DNA from 3 places in the Arthrobacter sp. NPDC080082 genome. Region 2 is predicted to be linked to each of the others. Evidence: riboswitches for the same ligand, from Rfam matches in the RefSeq annotation. Region 2 holds a riboswitch; each other region holds the start of a gene.

The links. A riboswitch is a leader RNA that binds a small molecule or an ion and turns the genes downstream of it on or off. The one in region 2 is predicted to bind S-adenosylmethionine.
Region 1: linked by a shared signal. The riboswitch ahead of AB0O44_RS10175 (homoserine O-acetyltransferase) and the one ahead of AB0O44_RS04015 (DUF1737 domain-containing protein) in region 2 are both predicted to bind S-adenosylmethionine.
Region 3: linked by a shared signal. The riboswitch ahead of AB0O44_RS08165 (ATP-binding cassette domain-containing protein) and the one ahead of AB0O44_RS04015 (DUF1737 domain-containing protein) in region 2 are both predicted to bind S-adenosylmethionine.

The regions. Positions count from the first base shown of each region.
Region 1 covers NZ_JBFBKQ010000004.1:257,519-263,118, forward strand. The annotation lists gene AB0O44_RS10155 (histidine phosphatase family protein) at 1-285, opposite strand, end outside; gene AB0O44_RS10160 (type II CAAX endopeptidase family protein) at 366-1,133, shown strand; gene AB0O44_RS10165 (VOC family protein) at 1,282-1,920, opposite strand; SAM riboswitch class IV at 2,113-2,229, shown strand; gene AB0O44_RS10170 (bifunctional o-acetylhomoserine/o-acetylserine sulfhydrylase) at 2,315-3,631, shown strand; SAM riboswitch class IV at 3,815-3,930, shown strand; gene AB0O44_RS10175 (homoserine O-acetyltransferase) at 3,944-5,092, shown strand; gene AB0O44_RS10180 (MFS transporter) at 5,284-5,600, shown strand, end outside.
Region 2 covers NZ_JBFBKQ010000001.1:846,107-851,706, reverse strand. The annotation lists gene AB0O44_RS04030 (glutamate--cysteine ligase) at 1-923, shown strand, start outside; gene AB0O44_RS04025 (O-succinylhomoserine sulfhydrylase) at 952-2,163, opposite strand; gene AB0O44_RS04020 (rhodanese-like domain-containing protein) at 2,160-2,567, opposite strand; gene AB0O44_RS04015 (DUF1737 domain-containing protein) at 2,564-2,806, opposite strand; SAM riboswitch class IV at 2,910-3,022, opposite strand; gene AB0O44_RS04010 (PIG-L deacetylase family protein) at 3,489-4,394, shown strand; gene AB0O44_RS04005 (ATP-grasp domain-containing protein) at 4,391-5,335, shown strand; gene AB0O44_RS04000 (glycosyltransferase family 2 protein) at 5,322-5,600, shown strand, end outside.
Region 3 covers NZ_JBFBKQ010000003.1:269,185-274,784, reverse strand. The annotation lists gene AB0O44_RS08175 (NtaA/DmoA family FMN-dependent monooxygenase) at 1-599, opposite strand, end outside; gene AB0O44_RS08170 (methionine ABC transporter permease) at 636-1,301, opposite strand; gene AB0O44_RS08165 (ATP-binding cassette domain-containing protein) at 1,294-2,106, opposite strand; SAM riboswitch class I at 2,246-2,335, opposite strand; gene AB0O44_RS08160 (CoA-binding protein) at 2,411-2,836, opposite strand; gene AB0O44_RS08155 (ABC transporter ATP-binding protein) at 3,176-4,009, shown strand; gene AB0O44_RS08150 (aliphatic sulfonate ABC transporter substrate-binding protein) at 4,185-5,237, shown strand; gene AB0O44_RS08145 (ABC transporter permease) at 5,237-5,600, shown strand, end outside.

The DNA of each region.
Region 1 (5,600 bases), on a different contig from region 2:
GTCACCGGCGATCTGGAAGTTCGCCCAGTCCTGCTCCCGCAGCCGGGGCTCCTCGATGACCCGCTCGGTCAGGTTGCCCAGGTCCAGCGCTTCGAGGGTCTGGTAGGCACGCAGATAGGGGGAGACGTAGACGCAGACCTGCTGCCCGTCCAGCTGGCGGCGGAGTTCGACGCCGGCGGCCCGGGCCTGCTCGACGCCCAGATCGGTCAGCGGGATGCGGTAATCGGGCACCCGGTTGTAGATGGAGGTGTCGGCATTGGCGGCGGACTGGCCGTGCCGGATCATCAGGATTTTCCCGGGCGCGCTCACAGCCCCAGCTTAGGCGCGTCCGGCCAACTCCCGGCAACGGCAGGCAAGATAGGACCATGCTGGTTACCTCCCGCCGCCGTGTGCGGTTCGAAGTATGGATTGTGCTGGGACTCTCGCTGGGGCAGTCGGCGGTGTACTCGGTGGTGCAGTTGCTGGACAAGCTCTCGCAGGCGCCGCTGGCCCAGGGGACCTCAACGCTGAACCGCTCCCAGAGCAGCCGCGAGTACTTCGACCTGACCTACCAGCTGCTGGACATCGCCTTCGCGCTCGTCCCCGTGCTGCTGGTGCTCTACTTCCTCACCGGTCCCCGCGAGCCGGGGACCCCCGGCGGCTCGGCATTCCGGAAGCTCGGGTTCGATTTCGCACGCCCCGGAAAGGACCTGCTGCAGGGTGTGGGCCTGTTCCTGCTGATCGGCATCCCGTCGCTGGGCCTCTATGCCGCCGGCCGGGCCCTGGGCATCACGACGGCGATCATCCCGAGCGCGCTGGGCACCTACTGGTGGACCGTGCCCGTCCTGGTCCTCTCCGCCATCCGGCACGGGATCGTCGAGGAGGTGATCGTGGTGGGATACCTGCTGGACCGGTTCGGTAAACTCGGCTGGCGGCTGCCGGCGGCCATCGCCGCGAGCTCAATCCTGCGCGGCAGCTACCACCTGTACCAGGGGTTCGGGCCGTTCATCGGCAACGCCATCATGGGCGTCATCTTCGCCCTGGTCTACACCCGGACCCGGCGGGTGATGCCGCTGGTGATCGCGCACGCGCTGCTGGACATCGTGGCGTTCGTGGGCTTCAGCCTGTTCGGCAAGGCGGTCGGCCTGGGCTGAGGCTTCTGGGATTCCTGCGGAGACGTGTCCTGCGGTGCCCTGACCCGCACGACGAGGCGGGGAGCGGCTTAAAGAGTTTCGGCCCCCGGCGGCGGGTGGCGTCATTGACACCCGCGGCCGGCGGCCGAAGTTGTGGCGGGCCGAAGCCCTAGATGGTGACGGCTCCGGAAGCGGTCTCGAAGGTGACCGAGAGGATGCCCGGCGTGCCGTGCGGGGCCTGCCAGTTCACGGCCACGTCCTCCAGCGGCTTCTCCACCGGTTCGCCCAGCCACTCGGTGACCCGCTGCGCGGAGCCCGCGATGGTCAGCTCGGACATCTTCACCGAGCTCTCGTAGGCGTTGGACGGGTGCAGGGCCGGGTCGCCCTCCCACTTGAGCATGTAGGGCACCTGCGGATCCGCGATCAGGCCCAGGATGCCGATCTGCTTCCAGACCAGTTCACGGCCATCGGGGAACTTGCGGTTGCCGTTGACCGCGGCGCGGCCCAGGCGTTCCTCGAAGGGTGCCAGGTCGTCGACCTCAACGCACCAGCCCATCCAGCCGCCGCCGGCGGCGGAGCGGGCGCGGACCGCCTGGCCGAACGGTGCCTTGTCCGACGCCGGGTGGTCCAGGACCTCCACGACCTCCAGGTACTTGTGCCCGGCGAGGGGGATGATCATGTTGCGGGTGCCGAATCGGGGGTGCACGCCGCCCTTGACGGCCTCGACCCCGAGGGCCGTGGCGATACGGTCGGTGGTGGCCGCGAGGCCATCCTTTTCACAGGCGTAAGAGACGTGATCCATGCGCATGCCCTCATCTTGGCACTTTGTGATGGACCTCTCAGCTTAGGCTGTCCTAACCTCGCCGGCGCCGCCCGGAGGGTCCCCGTGCCGCCCGGCGCGGCCGGGGAAATCCGCCGGAGAAGCCGTCCCGGGGACCGGTTTCTTCATCTTTGTCACAAAGCTATCCGGACCGGTTTCCGGCTTCCTACACTGGGAGCAGGTCATGAGTGCCAGCGCCAAGCCCCGGCTCGCTGGCCGGCAACCCTCCTTGCGCGGTGGGGTGCCCCGGGTGAAGACCTGGCCCTCCGGCGACCGCCGGCGGGGCAAGCGCGGCGCCAGGGCCGTGACGATATTCCGGGACCTGCCAGCGGCGCAGGACCCGGGAGGCGGTGCCGTCCTGAGCCCAGTCACAGGAGACACCATGTCCAACGCCTGGTCCTTTGAAACCCGTCAGATTCACGCCGGCCAGCAGCCGGACGCCGCCACCGGCGCCCGTGCGCTGCCGATCTACCAGACGACGTCGTTCGTCTTCCCGAGCGCCGAGAGCGCCGCCAACCGGTTCGCCCTGGCCGAGCTCGCCCCCATCTACACCCGAATCGGCAACCCCACCCAGGACGCGGTCGAACAGCGCATCGCCAGCCTGGAGGGCGGCCTCGGCGCGCTGCTGCTCAGTTCCGGGCAGGCGGCGGAAACCTTCGCCATCCTCAACATCGCCGAGGCCGGGGACCACGTGGTGGCCAGCCCCAGCCTCTATGGCGGCACCTACAACCTGCTGGCCCACACTCTGAAGAAGTTCGGCATCTCCGTGACCTTCGTGGCGGACCCGGACAACCTGGACCAGTGGCGCGAGGCGGTGCAGCCGAACACCAAGCTGTTCTTCGGGGAGGTGGTCTCCAATCCGCGCCAGGACGTCCTGGACATCGAGGGAATCTCGGACGTGGCCCACCAGGCAGGGGTGCCGCTGATCGTGGACAACACCCTCGCCACCCCGTACCTGATCCGGCCGCTGGAGTGGGGCGCGGACATCGTGGTGCACTCGGCCACGAAGTACCTGGGCGGCCACGGCTCGGCGATCGCCGGTGTGATCGTGGACTCCGGGAAGTTCGACTTCGGCGCGGACCCGGAGCGGTACCCCGGCTTCAACACCCCCGACCCCAGCTACAACGGCCTGGTCTACGCCCGGGACCTGGGCGCGGACGGCGCACTGGGGGCCAACCTCTCCTACATCCTCAAGGCCCGGGTCCAGCTGCTGCGCGACCTCGGCTCCGCCGTCGCGCCCTTCAACGCCTTCCTGATCGCCCAGGGCATCGAGACGCTGAGCCTGCGGGTGGAGCGGCACGTCGCCAACGCCACCCGGGTGGCCGAATGGCTGGAGGGCCGGGAGGACGTCGAATCGGTCGCCTACGCGGGGCTGCCCTCGAGCCCCTGGTACGAGCGCGGCCGGAAGTACGGTCCCCGCGGTACGGGCGCCGTCGTCTCCTTCGTCATCGCCGGGGGAGTGGAGGCCGGCAAGCGCTTCGTCGATGCCCTGGAGCTGCACTCGCACGTGGCGAACATCGGCGACGTGCGCTCGCTGGTGATCCACCCGGCGTCGACCACGCACAGCCAGCTCAGCCCGGAGCAGCAGGCGGTGGCGGGCGTCCACCCGGGCCTGGTCCGGCTCTCGGTGGGCCTGGAGCACATCGACGACATCCTGGCGGACCTCGACGCCGGCTTCCGCGCCGCGAAGACCGGCTAGGTCCGGGACCCCTGCCGGATTTCCCCACCTTTGCGGGCCCGACGGCGGCCGGCGCGGCGTGTCCGCGGCGACCCGCCCGCCTTGGCCTTCAAAGGTGGGGAAACGGGGCGGCGGGGCGGGCGGCTGTCACATGGAAGTCACAATCTTCGCCACGACGCCGCCCTCTTTCGTAGACTCGGTGCAGGTCATGAGTGCCAGCGACAGCCCCGGCTTGCTGGCCGGCAACCCTCCTTTTGCGGCGGGGTGCCCCGGGTGAAGACCTGGCCTGCCGGTCAATTGACGGCAGGCAAGCGCGAAGTGAGGTCTTTTAACATGACGATTGCCGTCACCCGAACGGGTGTACCCGCCACCAGCCCCGCAGCAGGAAACGCCGCCGCCCCCGAAGGCACCGTGCGGTACCTGTCCGTCGGCGCCCTGGAACTCGAATCCGGCGCCGTCCTGCCGGACGTGGTGCTGGCCTACGAGACCTGGGGCACCCTGAACGCGGACGCCTCCAACGCCGTTCTGATCGAGCACGCCCTGACCGGGGACACCCACGTCACCCGCGGCGCCGGCGGGGAGCCTGGCTGGTGGGAACAGCTCGCCGGCCCCGGCGCGCCCGTGGACACGGACCGGTACTTCGTGGTGTCCATCAACATCCTCGGCGGCTGCTACGGCTCCACCGGCCCGTCCACGCCGGCGCCCGACGGCCGGCCCTGGGGATCCCGCTTCCCCCTCGTCACCCTGCGCGACAGCACCGCCGCCGAGGCCCGGCTGGCCGACGCGCTGGGCATCCACCGATGGCACGCCGTGCTCGGCGGCTCCCTCGGCGGCGCCCGGGCCCTGGAGTGGGCCGTCAGCTACCCGGAACGCGTGCGCCGCTGCGCCGTGATCGCCGTCGGCGCCTACAGCACCGCCGAACAGATCGCCTTCGCCCAGGCCCAGACCCTCGCGATCCGTCAGGACCCGCGCTTCAATGGCGGCGACTACTACGGCGGCCCCGAGCCGCATGAGGGCCTGGCGCTGGCCCGGCGGATCGCGCACATCACCTACCGCTCGGCCGCCGAACTGGAGGGCCGCTTCGGCCGGACCGGTCAGGACGGCGAGACACCGCTCGCGCCCGGGCCGCTGTCCGGCCGCGGCCGCTACCAGGTGGAGAGCTACCTGGACCACCAGGGCAATAAACTGGTGCAGCGCTTCGACGCCAACAGCTACATCGCGATCACCGAAGCGCTGATGAGCCACGACGTCGCCCGTGGCCGCGGAAACCTGCAGCAGGCGCTCGCCGGGGCTACCGCCGAGTTCTTCATCGCCGCCGTGGACTCGGACCGGCTGTACTTTCCCGAACAGTCCCGGGAGCTCGCGGCGGCCCTGCCGGGGGAGGTGCCCATGCACGTCATCTCGGCCCCGATCGGCCACGACGGGTTCCTGACCGAGATCGGCCAGCTCGGCGGCGTCCTCCGGGAGGCGTTCTTCGCCTGAGCATCAAGGCTTCTTCGCTGGCTCTTGCCGGGGACTGGTGTGCAATTTTGCAGATAGGCTCTGCGCGATTGGTCGTTGAGGCTGCGGCGGTGACACTCCATACTCGTGGAGAATGACCGCGTGTGGTCCAACTCACACGGAGTCAGCCCAGTAAGCCGCAGGGTGTCGATGGCGACACCGAAGGAGTTCTTATGAGCACGGAAAACGCCGCCGCGAGGCGCGCAGAGGAAACCGACGTCAAGGCGTCCGGCCTCAAGAAAGTCGTCGCCGCCTCCATGGCCGGCACGGTGGTGGAGTGGTACGAATTCTTCCTCTACGCCTCCGCCGCAACCCTGGTCTTCGGCAAGGCCTTCTTCCCCAATTCCCAGACCGAACTGGACGGCATCCTGGCCGCCTTCCTGACCTACGCGGTCGGCTTCGTCGCCCGCCCCATCGGCGGCATCGTCTTCGGCCACTTCGGTGACAAGTTCGGGCGCAAGCAGCTGCTGCAGCTGAGCATCATCCTGGT
Region 2 (5,600 bases):
CCGCCGACGACGCCGCCCGGGTGCACGGCGCCCGGGTCGCGGCACTGGCCACCTCGCCGCTGGCCGCACCCACCCACACCACCCCCAAACTGCGCTACGCCACGATGCAGCGGCGGTTCGGCCTCACCGTCCAGGAGCAGCTCACCTGCGGGCTGCACGTCCACGCCGCCATCGACTCGCCCGAGGAGGGGGTGGCGGTGCTGGACCGGATCCGGGACAAGCTGGCTGTGCTGATCGCCCTCAGCGCCAACTCCCCGTACTGGAACGGGATGGAAACGGGGTTCGAGAGCTACCGCACCCAAGCCTGGAACCGCTGGCCCGCTGCCGGTCCGACGATGGTCTTCGGCAGCCATGCGGCCTACCGCAGGGTGGTGTCGCGGCTGCTGGACAGCGGCGTGCTCTTCGATGAGGGCATGGTGTACTTCGACGCGCGGCTGGCCCGGAACCATCCCACCGTGGAGATCCGGGTGGCGGACGTGTGCCTGCGCGCGGAGGACGCGGCGCTGCTGGCGGTGCTGGTGCGGGCGCTGGTGGAGACCGCCTCGCGCGAGTGGTACGACGGCGTGGACCCGGCGCCGGTGCCGACCGTGCTCTTGAGGATGGCGGCCTGGCAGGCGAGCAACTGCGGGCTGTCCTCCGAGCTGCTGGACTTCGGGACCTTCCGGCCCCGCCCCGCGGCCGAGGTGGTGAACGCCCTGGTGGACTACCTCGCCCCGGTCCTGGCGGATCAGGGCGAGCTCGGCGTGGTGCGCGCCGGGGTGGCCAGGATCCTGGCGGAGGGCACCGGTGCGGAGCTGCAGCGCCGCGCCGGGCTCGGCGCCGTCGTCGGCGAGGCGGTGCGGACCACGGTCGGCGGGGACGTGCCCGACGCCGGCACCGCTACCGGTCCGCTGCCGGCACTGGCACCCGTCCGCCGGTTCTAGGCCGTACGTTCCACGCCGCCGCCGGGGATTACTGGATCCGCGCCAGCGCCTGGCCAAGGTCCCGGATCAGGTCCTCCGCGTCCTCCAGTCCGACGGAGAGACGCACCACGCCGTCGCTCAACCCGATAGCGGCCCGCCCCTCCGGACCCATGGCCCGGTGCGTGGTGGTGGCCGGGTGCGTGATCAGCGATTTCGAGTCGCCCAGGTTGTTGGAGATGTCGATGATCCGCAGCCCGTCCAGCAGCCCGAAGGCGGCATCCTTGGCGGACCGGCCGGCCGGGGACGCCAGTTCGAAGGTCAGCACGGTCCCGCCGGACTTCATTTGCTTGGCGGCCAGCTCGTGCTGCGGGTGGGAGGCCAGGAGCGGGTACTTCACCCAAGTCACGGCCTGCTGCGCCTCGAGCCACTCTGCCAGCCGCAGCGCCGAGGCGGAGGCGTGGTTGACCCGCAACGACATGGTTTCCAGGCCCTTGGTCAGCACCCAGGCGTTGAAGGCGGACAGCGCGGGTCCGGTGTGGCGCATCAGTTGCCGGACCGGGCCCTCGATGAACTCCTTGCTGCCCAGGATCGCGCCGCCCAGCACCCGGCCCTGGCCGTCGATGTGCTTTGTGCCGGAGTAGACCACCACGTCCGCGCCGAAGTCCGTGCAGCGCTGCAGCAGCGGGGTGGCGAAGACGTTGTCCACCACCACGGTGGCGCCGGCGGCGTGCGCCAGCCCGCTCACGGCGGCGATGTCCACGATCTCCTGCATCGGGTTCGACGGCGACTCGAAGAACACGGCGGTGGCCGGCGTCGAGAGCGCGTCACGCCACTGGTCGAGGTCCGGGCCGTCGACGAAGACGGTCTCCACGCCCCAGCGCGGCAGGATCTCGTTCAGGATCACGAAGCAGGATCCGAACAGGGACCGGGCGGCGACCACCCTGTCACCGGCCCCAAGCAGCGCGCCGAGAGCGGTGAACACCGCGGACATGCCCGACGCCGTCGCGAAGCACGCCTCGGTGCCCTCGAGCAGGCGGAGCCGCTCCTGGAAGGTGGCCACCGAGGGGTTGCCGTAGCGGGAGTAGACGAACCGCTCGTCCTCGCCGGTGAAGGCCCGCTCCGCGGCGGCGGCGGATTCGTAGACGAAGCCGGAGTTGAGGAAGATCGGCTCGGTGGTTTCCTGGAAGCCGGTCCGGTCCAGGCCGCCACGGACGGCCTGGGTGTCCGGGTTCCAGTCCGCGGCCTCGGGATTGAAACTCATGCGGTGCGGGTCCCGTCGGTCGGCAGGCCCACGTTTTTCCAGCCGTTGACGCGGCGGACGCCGGCCTCATCCGGCTGGCCCTCAAAGCCGTCCAGCACGTTGTAGACGGTGAATCCCGCCGCCGTCGCAGCCCCTGCCGCCGCGACGGAGCGGGCCCCGGACCGGCAGAGGAAGAGCAGTTCGGCGTCGGCCGGGACGCGCTGCCGGAGCTCGTCCAGGAAGTCCTCGTTCGGCACGCCGCCGGCCCGGGTCCACTCGATGAATACCGGCTCCGCGGCCGCCCCGCCGGTCACCGGGACGCCGATCTGGGCCCACTCGGCCCGGGTGCGGACGTCCACCAGCACCGCGCCGGACTGCAGCCGTTCCCAGGTTGCCTGCGGGGTCAGGTCCCCGGCGTAGCTCATGCCCCCGCCTGCCCTTCGGATTCCAGCCCTTCGGATTCCAGACCGTCGACGGCGCGGGCCACCGCGGCGTCCGCCTCCGCGACGGCGGCCGGCAGCACCAGTGCCTGCGCCACGATCACCGATGTGCCATTGAAGGTTGCGGCCGGGCTGCCGTGCAGCACATACCCCTCGGCAAGGGCGGCCGAGATCCGCTCGCAGAAGCTGCGGTCGTCTGGGCCGGTCAGCAGCCGGTAGGCCAGCCGCTCCGCGGGCGCTGCGGCCTGCGCGGGAGGGTTGGCCGGGGTGCCGGTTCCGGGGGCGGGGACTGGGGGCGGGGTCGCGTCGGACACGACAAACTCCTTACGTTCACGCTTGCAGCTCGAATGGTCGATTGCCGAGTAGTCACCTGAGGCACCCCGCCGCAAAAGGAGGGTTGCCGACCGGCCAGTCAGGGCTTGGCACCGGTTCTCATTACTCTGCAAAAAACCTAACACCCCGGGGCCCGCGCCCGCGCGTCGGCCCCGTCATGTTCGGTCACGGGAGGCCGTCCGCCGTAGGCCGACCGAGTATCGCGCCCGTCGTGATCGAGTACAAAAAGCCAGTTCCGTCCGCGGTGGCCGAATGCTTTTCGGGTATTGCCTACTCGGGTTTTCCGATAGGGGCGTCACGTTTACTGAAGTGGCAGTCCAAGGTCTCCGCTGGGTCTCCACATACCGCATACGCCTTTTCAGCACCCGCTGCGCGGCCGCTTCCGGCCGTATGCGCAGTGCCGCTGGCGCATGGGTTTTGACGTCTCCGCCGGGATACCGCGGACCGGTTCTTTGACAAGCAATCCTTCCCTCCAGAACCCGGCAGCCTCTGCCGGGCGGGTTGCAGATCCATCATTTTGTCCGGCGCAGCACTGGGGGCGGCCGGCACCTCGAAGAAGAACTGGAAAGATTCATGGTCTCGATTTACGTCTTGATAATCGTCTTGCTGATTGCGCTGCTGGTCGCAGCGGCGGTGGGGAAATCCTGGTTCCACCGCCGGCTGCGCCGTCCCGAACTTCTGCGCCGGATTTCCCTCGCCACCGGCGCGGTGCTGCTGCTGGCCAACGTCGCCGCCTTTGCCCTGGACGCCTCCGAGTTCTGGCAGACCGCCGACCTGACCGCCACCCTGGGCGGACTCACCGCCCTCGCCATCGCGCTGACCGCCCTGCGCACCGGTGGAAGCCCGGCCCGGCAGCCCCGCCGGGTGCTGGCCATCGGCGCCCACCCGGACGACCTGGAGCTGGCCTGCGGCGGAACGCTCGCCAAGTTCGTCGACTCCGGCCACGAGGTGCAGGGGCTGGTGATGAGCGACGGCAAGCGCGGCGGCAACGCCCTGGAGCGGTCGCTGGACGCCCAGCGCGGCGCCACGTTCATGGGCCTGACCGGCATGATCCATCACAACTTCACGGACACCGAGCTGCACCGCCACAGCCAGGAAATGGTGGGCGCCATCGAGCACGCGATCGTGCGCTTCAACCCGGACATCATCCTCACCCACTCCAACCACGACCAGCACCAGGACCACCAGGCGGTGCACCAGGCCACCCTGCGGGCCGCGCGGCAGCACCACTCGATCCTTTGTTACGAGAGCCCCTCGGCCACGCGGGAATTCAACCCCAGCGTCTTCGTGGACATTGACGACTACGTCGACGCCAAGGTCCAGGCGGTGAAGATGCACAGCGACCAGCTGGCCAAGCCGTACATGACGCCCGAACGGGTCCGCGGCATCGCCTCCTTCCGCGGCGGCCAGGCCCGCCGCCGGGTGGCCGAGGCCTATGAACCCGTCCGCCTGCTGAGCACCGAAATGGAGAAGCTGTGAAGCCGCGCGTGCTGGTCACCGGCGTCGGCGGCCCCGCCGGCCGTGCCCTCGCCGCGCAACTGACCGAACGTGGCATCCCGGTCCTCGGCACGGACATCCGCGACCTGGCCGAAGTCTCCGGGGTGCCGGTGGTCCGGGTACCCGCGGCCACGGATCCCGAGCTGGTGTCCGCGCTGCGCCGGCTGGTCGGCGCCGAGGGCATCAACCTCGTGATCCCCACGGTCAGTGAGGAACTGCCCCGCCTGGCCGCCTTCCGGGCCGGCTTTGGCCCGGACGTCCGCGTCATCATCGGGCCGACCGGCGCCGTCGCGCTCGCCGATGACAAGCTCTACACCGCCTGGCAGCTGCATTCTGCCGGCGTTCCGGTTCCCGCCTTCGGGGTTCCCCGGGACTTCCGCTGCGCGGAGGAGGCCATCGAGCTCCTGGGCGGACCCGTCGTCATCAAGCCCCGGGTGTCCCGGGGCGGCCGCGGCGTGACGGTGGTCCGGAGCGGCTCCGACGTCGACTGGGCCGGACTTCCCGGCGGCCTGATCGTCCAGGAATTCATCCCAGGCACCGAGTACGGGCCAATGGTCTTCGGAACCCCGGCGCACAACACCACACCGCCGTTCGCCGTCGTCGTGGAGAAAACCGCGCTCGCGCAGGGCGAGGTCGGCAACGCCCTTAGTACCCGCCGGGTGGAGGCGGGGGAGGCGAACGACGTCGGCAACCTGGCGATGAACGCCGTCCGTGCCCTGTCCCTCACCGGGCCGGTGGACCTCGACGTCCGGCGCCGGGCCGACGGCACCCCGGTGGTGCTCGAAATCAATGCCCGATTCGGGGCGAACAGCCAGCGCGCGCCGGAACTGCTCGACGCCGTCCTCGCCTCGTTCTCCCTCCCGGCCTTCAACCCGGCGTCATTCCGGCAGACGAGGGGAGCGTTCGCCCATGCCCTGGTATGAGAATCTCCTGGCCGGGCTGATGCCCGGCGCCCAGCTGCTGCTGGTGGTGCTCGGCATTCCGGTGCTGGTCTTCGGCCTCCTGAAGCTGCTGGTCCTGCCCCTGGCCCTCTGGTTCCAGGTGCAGGTGACCCGCCGCCGCCGCACCGGCCAGGGGACCCTGCTGAACGAGTGGCCGACCGTCTCGATCATCGTCCCGGCCTATAACGAGGCCACCGTGATCGAGAACTGCGTCCGCTCCATCCAGCTCACCACCTATGACCGGTAC
Region 3 (5,600 bases), on a different contig from region 2:
AGGCCGCCCTCCTTGTCCCGGACCAGGGCGTCGTCCGCCCAGGAGCCCTCCCACAGCTTGTAGGCCGCCTCGACGTATTCGTCCGCCCAGTCGTAGCGCTCGTCATGTTTGGTCAGCTCGGTGGAGTTGAAGTTCCGGTGCGAGTTTTCCAGCACGCTGGTGACGATGTTCCAGCCCACCCGGCCGTTGCTGATGTGGTCCAGGGTGGACATCTGCCGGGCGAACTGGAAGGGGTGGCTCTGGATCACGGAGGAGGTGGCGGCCAAGCCGATCTCCCGGGTGGCGGCGGCCAGGGCCGAAAGCAGGATCAGCGGGTCGTTGGAGGGAACCTGCAGGCCCTTCCTCAGGTGGGAGGCCCAGCCGCCGTCGTAGTCGCCGTAGAGGCCCACGACGTCGGCGAAGAAGATCGCGTCGAATTTCGCGTCCTCCAGCTGCCGGGCCAGGTCGGTCCAGAGCTGCAGTTCGTTGAAGCGGTGCTGCTGGGCCTCGGGGCGGCGCCATTGGCCGCCCATGATGTGGCTGGTGGTGTTCATGACGAACGCGCTGAGGAGCAGGCGGGGGCGGGGTCCGTCGAAGCGGGGGCTGGCTGGTGAAGTCATGGTTCTGCTTTCCGAAGTGGGGTGCCGGGGCCGCGGTCAGAGCCGCTTGTCGAGGCGGCGGGCCAGGCGGGAGCCGCCGAACTGGACGAGGGTGACCAGCAGGATCATCAGGATGATCGCGGTGATCATCAGCGGGGTTTCGTAGCGGTAGTAGCCGTAGCGGATGGCGAAGTCGCCGATCCCGCCGCCGCCCACCAGCCCGGCCATTGCCGAGTAGGAGATGAAGCTGACGGTCATGATGGTGATGGAGCTGACCAGTCCCGGCCGGGCCTCCACCAGCAGCACGTCCCGGACGATCTGGGACCGGCTGGCTCCCATCGAACGGGCGGCCTCCACCACCCCGCTGCCGAGTTGGCTGAGGTTCTGTTCCACGAAGCGGGCGAAGTACGGGATGGCGTTGATGCTCAGCGGGACGATCACCGCGGCCGTGCCGATGGTGGTGCCCACGATGAAGCGGGTCACCGGGATGATGGCGATCAGCAGGATCAGGAACGGGAAGGACCGGACCAGGTTGACCAGGCCGTCCAGGACCCGGTGGAGCCGGGGCCGGTGCCGCAGCCCGCCGGGGCCGATCGTGTAGAGCCAGACGCCCAGCGGCGTGCCGATCAGGACGGCCAGCGGGATCGCGACCAGCAGCATGGCCAGGGTCTGGCCCATGGCGGCGCCGATTTCGGGCAGGACCGAGAGGATGCGCTCAAGCATGGATCAGGCCTTTCGGGGCGGGGCCGGCCGGGGCGGCTGCCCGGTGGGGCCGGTTCAGCTCGATGGCGTCGGAGACCAGGTACCGCCCGATCGAGGTGGCGGGGTGGAAGCCGGGGCGTTCGAGCTCGGCCAGGTCGAATTGCTCGACGATCCGGCCGTCCTCCATGACCGCGACGTTGTCCGCGATGGCCTTGATGACGTTCATTTCGTGCGTGACCACCACGATCGTGATGCCGAATTCGGCGTTGACGTCAGCGAGGTACTGCAGCACGGAGGCGGTGGTCCGGGGGTCCACGGCCGACGTCGGTTCGTCGCAGAGCAGGACCTTCGGCTCCGTGGCCAGCGCCCGGGCGATGGCCACCCGCTGCTTCTGGCCGCCGGAGAGCTTCGCGGGGTAGCTGGCGGCCTTGTCCGCGAGGTCCACGATGGCCAGGGCGTCGGCCGCCCGGCGCCGGCGTTCGGCCTTCCCCACCCCGGCGAACTTCAGTGAGAGCTCCACGTTCTCCTGCGCGGTGAGGTTGTTGAGCAGGTTGAAGTGCTGGAAGATCATGCCGATTCCGTGCCGGCTGCTGCGCAGTTCCGGCTCGCTTAGGGCGGTCAGGTCCACGCCGTCGACCAGGACCCGGCCCGAAGTGGGGCGTTCGAGCAGGTTGATGTTGCGCAGCAGCGTGGATTTGCCGGCGCCGGAGAACCCGATGATGCCTTGGATCCGGCCGCGCTCCACGGTGAGGGTGACGTCGTCGACGGCGGTGAACCGGCCGTCCTTCGACGGGAACGAGGTGCTGACGTTCTGGATCTCGATCACAGCAGACCGCCCGCGATCCGGGCCGGCGCTGCCGTCGTTGTGGTGTTCATGATTCCTCCGGGGCTCGCCCGAGGAAAGCCTCATCCCCCGGCGCCGGGGCAGCGCAAAGCGCGGCCTCTCGGGTCCGTGGAACAGTGGTTCTCCATCGGTCCTGGCGGTAGCACCGTCCTCATCGAGGGGGTTGCTGCGGCGTCACGGAGCCAGGTCTCTCAGCCGCTCGGGATGGTTACCCCACGAATCTGGCACACGCCCGGCCGAGGTGAAAGCGGCGCGTCACACGCCGTAAAGCTCCCGTCAGTCCCGGTTAAAGGCCCAGGAGCGGCGCTTCCCTGGCCGGGCAGGCGTTCATGACGACGTCCAGCCCGGCGGCCTTGGCGCGTTCGGCCGCGGCCTCGTCGATGACGCCCAGCTGCAGCCAGACGGCGCCGGCGCCGGCGGCAATCGCCTGGTCCACCACGTCGCCGACGCGTCCGGAGTTCACGAAGCAATCCACGACGTCGATGGGCCGCTTCTCCGCCGGGATTTCCGCCAGCGAGCGGTAGCCGGCCTCTCCGTGCACGTCGTCGCCGGGCAGGTTGACCGGGATGATGTCCATGCCCAGGCGGTCGCGGATGAACAGCGACGTGTCGTAGGCAGCACGCCATTGGTTGGTGCTCAGGCCCACGATGGCCCACCGGCCCTTGGTGCGCAGGAGGCGTTCGACGACGGCGGGATCGTTCACGTGGCTCATGCGGCCAGCCTACGTCCGCCGGCAGCGGCCCCGCAGTAGGGAATCCCACCCCGGGCACTGTGCCGAATTTCTAATCGGGCCAGACACCTCACGTCCGCAGGTTTCCGAATATTACGCGCCCATTTGGCGAAAATCCGCCGTTCGGTTTTAGTAGACAGTGACCATCCCGAGCGGCCGAGAGACCTGGATCGATGACGCCGCAGCAACCCTGGTCGACGGACCTCCACCCCGGAGCCCGCCGATAACGAGGACGCACGCCGAGGGAAGGGTCCGGACTGACTACCCGGGCCAAAGGCTGCTTCCGTAGGGTGCTACTGCCAGGACCGATGGAGTAACCCTATGACTGCTGTCCTGCACCCGTCCCAGCCCCGGGCCGACGCCCGGCCCGGCTCCGGCACCCCCGCCCTCCCGGTGTCCTTCCGCGGCCTGGGCCGCGCCTTCGGGACCGGCCCCGCCGCGCACACCGTCCTCCGGGATGTCAGCTTCGACGTTGTCCCCGGCGAGGTGCTCGCCATCCTGGGCGCCTCCGGCTGCGGCAAGTCCACCCTGCTCCGGGCCGCCGCCGGACTCGACGCCGCCACCTCCGGCAGCGTCGCCATAGACGGCGAACCGGTCCGCGGCGTCGACGACCGCTGCGCCTTCGCGTTCCAGGAGCCGCGGCTGCTGCCCTGGCATACCCTCCAGGCGAACATCGCCATCGGCCTGCCCGCCGGCGTCAGCGCCCGCGACGGCAAGGCCAAAGTGGCCCGCCTGTTGGAACTCGTGGGACTGCAGGACTTCGCCAAACACCGCCCCCGGGAGGTCTCCGGCGGCATGGCCCAGCGCGCGTCGCTGGCCCGTGCCCTGGCCCGGAACCCCGGCGTGCTGCTCCTCGACGAGCCCTTCGGCGCCCTCGACGCACTGACCCGGATCAAGATGCAGGACCTGCTCCTGGAGGTCCACCGCGCCGAACCCACCACGGTGCTGCTGGTGACGCACGACGTCGACGAGGCCCTGCAACTGGCGGACCGCATCATCGTCCTCGGCCGGGAGGACACCGAATCGTCCCCGGCCGGCGCCACGATCGTGCGCACCCTCGCCGTCCCCGGCGGACGGCCACGGGACCGCGCCTCGGCCGAACTGGCCCGAATGCGCACCTCGCTCCTGGCCAGCCTCGGCGTCGACGGCCACTAACGGCCCCGCCCCCGCCGCCCCGGTCACGGCCTGAACGGTCCGTCCGCTCCCGGCAGGCAGCGCCGCCGGTACCACAGCACCGGACCGGCGAGCCGCCCGCTCCCCGCGCCGGCGGCCACCCGCATCACTCTCCTGTCTCTTTCGCATCGCTCGCACCGCCCGTAAAGGAACTTCCATGGCTCCCACCCGCACCACGTCCCGCCGTTTCGTCCTCACCGCCGTCGCCGCCTCCGCGGCCCTGGCCCTCACCGGGTGCGTCGCCGGGGAAGGCTCCGGCAGCCAGCCCGCAGCCGCCGCGGCCGCCGGCGGCAACGGCGGCGGCACGCTGACCATCGACTTCGCCACCTACAACCCGCTGAGCCTAGTGATCAAGAAGAAGGGCTGGCTGGAGGCCGCCCTTAAGGACCAGGGCGTCACCGTCAAGTGGGTCCAGTCGGCCGGCTCCAACAAGGCCAACGAGGCACTCCGTTCCGGCGCGGTGGACGTCGGCTCCACCGCCGGTTCGGCCGCGCTCCTGGCCAAGGCCAACGGCTCCCCGATCAAGACCATCGACATCTTCTCCCAGCCCGAATGGGCCGCCCTGGTCACCAAGCCCGGCTCCGGCATCAGCACGGTGGCGGACCTGAAGGGCAAGTCGGTCGCGGCCACCAAGGGCACGGACCCGTACTTCTTCCTGCTGCAGGCGCTGTCCGAGGCCGGCCTCTCGCCCAAGGACGTCACCGTGCAGAACCTGCAGCACGCGGACGGCCGCACCGCCCTGGAGAACGGATCCGTGGACGCCTGGTCCGGGCTGGACCCGATCATGGCCGGCGCCGAGCAGAAGGGCGCCAAGCTCTTCTACCGGAACCTCTCGTTCAACACCTACGGCTTCCTCAACGCCACCGAGTCCTTCCTCAAGGACCGGCCGCAGCAGGCGCAGACCGTGGTGAACGCCTACGAGAAGGCCCGCGCCTGGGCGGCCGCGAACCCGGACGAGACCGCGCAGATCCTGGCCGAGGCCGCCGGCCTGGACCTGGCCGTGGCCAAGACCGTGGTGCTGCAGCGCAGCAACCTCAACGTCAACCCGGCGCCGGGCGAAGCCCAGCGCACGGTCCTCGCGAAGATCGGTCCCACCTTCGTGGAGACCGGGGACGTGGCGAGCCAGAAGCAGATCGACGACGCCGTCGGCTCGCTTCTCGATGACTCGCTGGTGAAGAAGGCGGACGCCTCCGCCATCAAGGACTCCTGATGGCCGGCCTCGGAGATTCCCCCTTCACCGGCACCACCGTTGCGGACGGGCGCGCTGCAGCCGCCCCCGCAGCTCCGGCAGACGCCGCCCGGCCGGCCTCCCCCGTCACGGGAGGACACGGCACCCCGGCGAACGGATGGTCCCCCGCCGGGTTCCTGGCCCGCGGCTGGGCGCGTCTGCTCCTTGGACTGCTGGTCCCCGCGGCGGTGCTGGCGGCCTGGCAGCTGTCCACCGCCGCGGGACTCTTCAGCGTGGTCCAGCTCCCGCCGCCGGCCATGGTGTTCGACGCCGGCCTCGACCTGCTCCGCCGCGGGCAGCTGGGCCTGCACGTCGCCATCTCCACCCAGCGGGTGCTGATCGGAT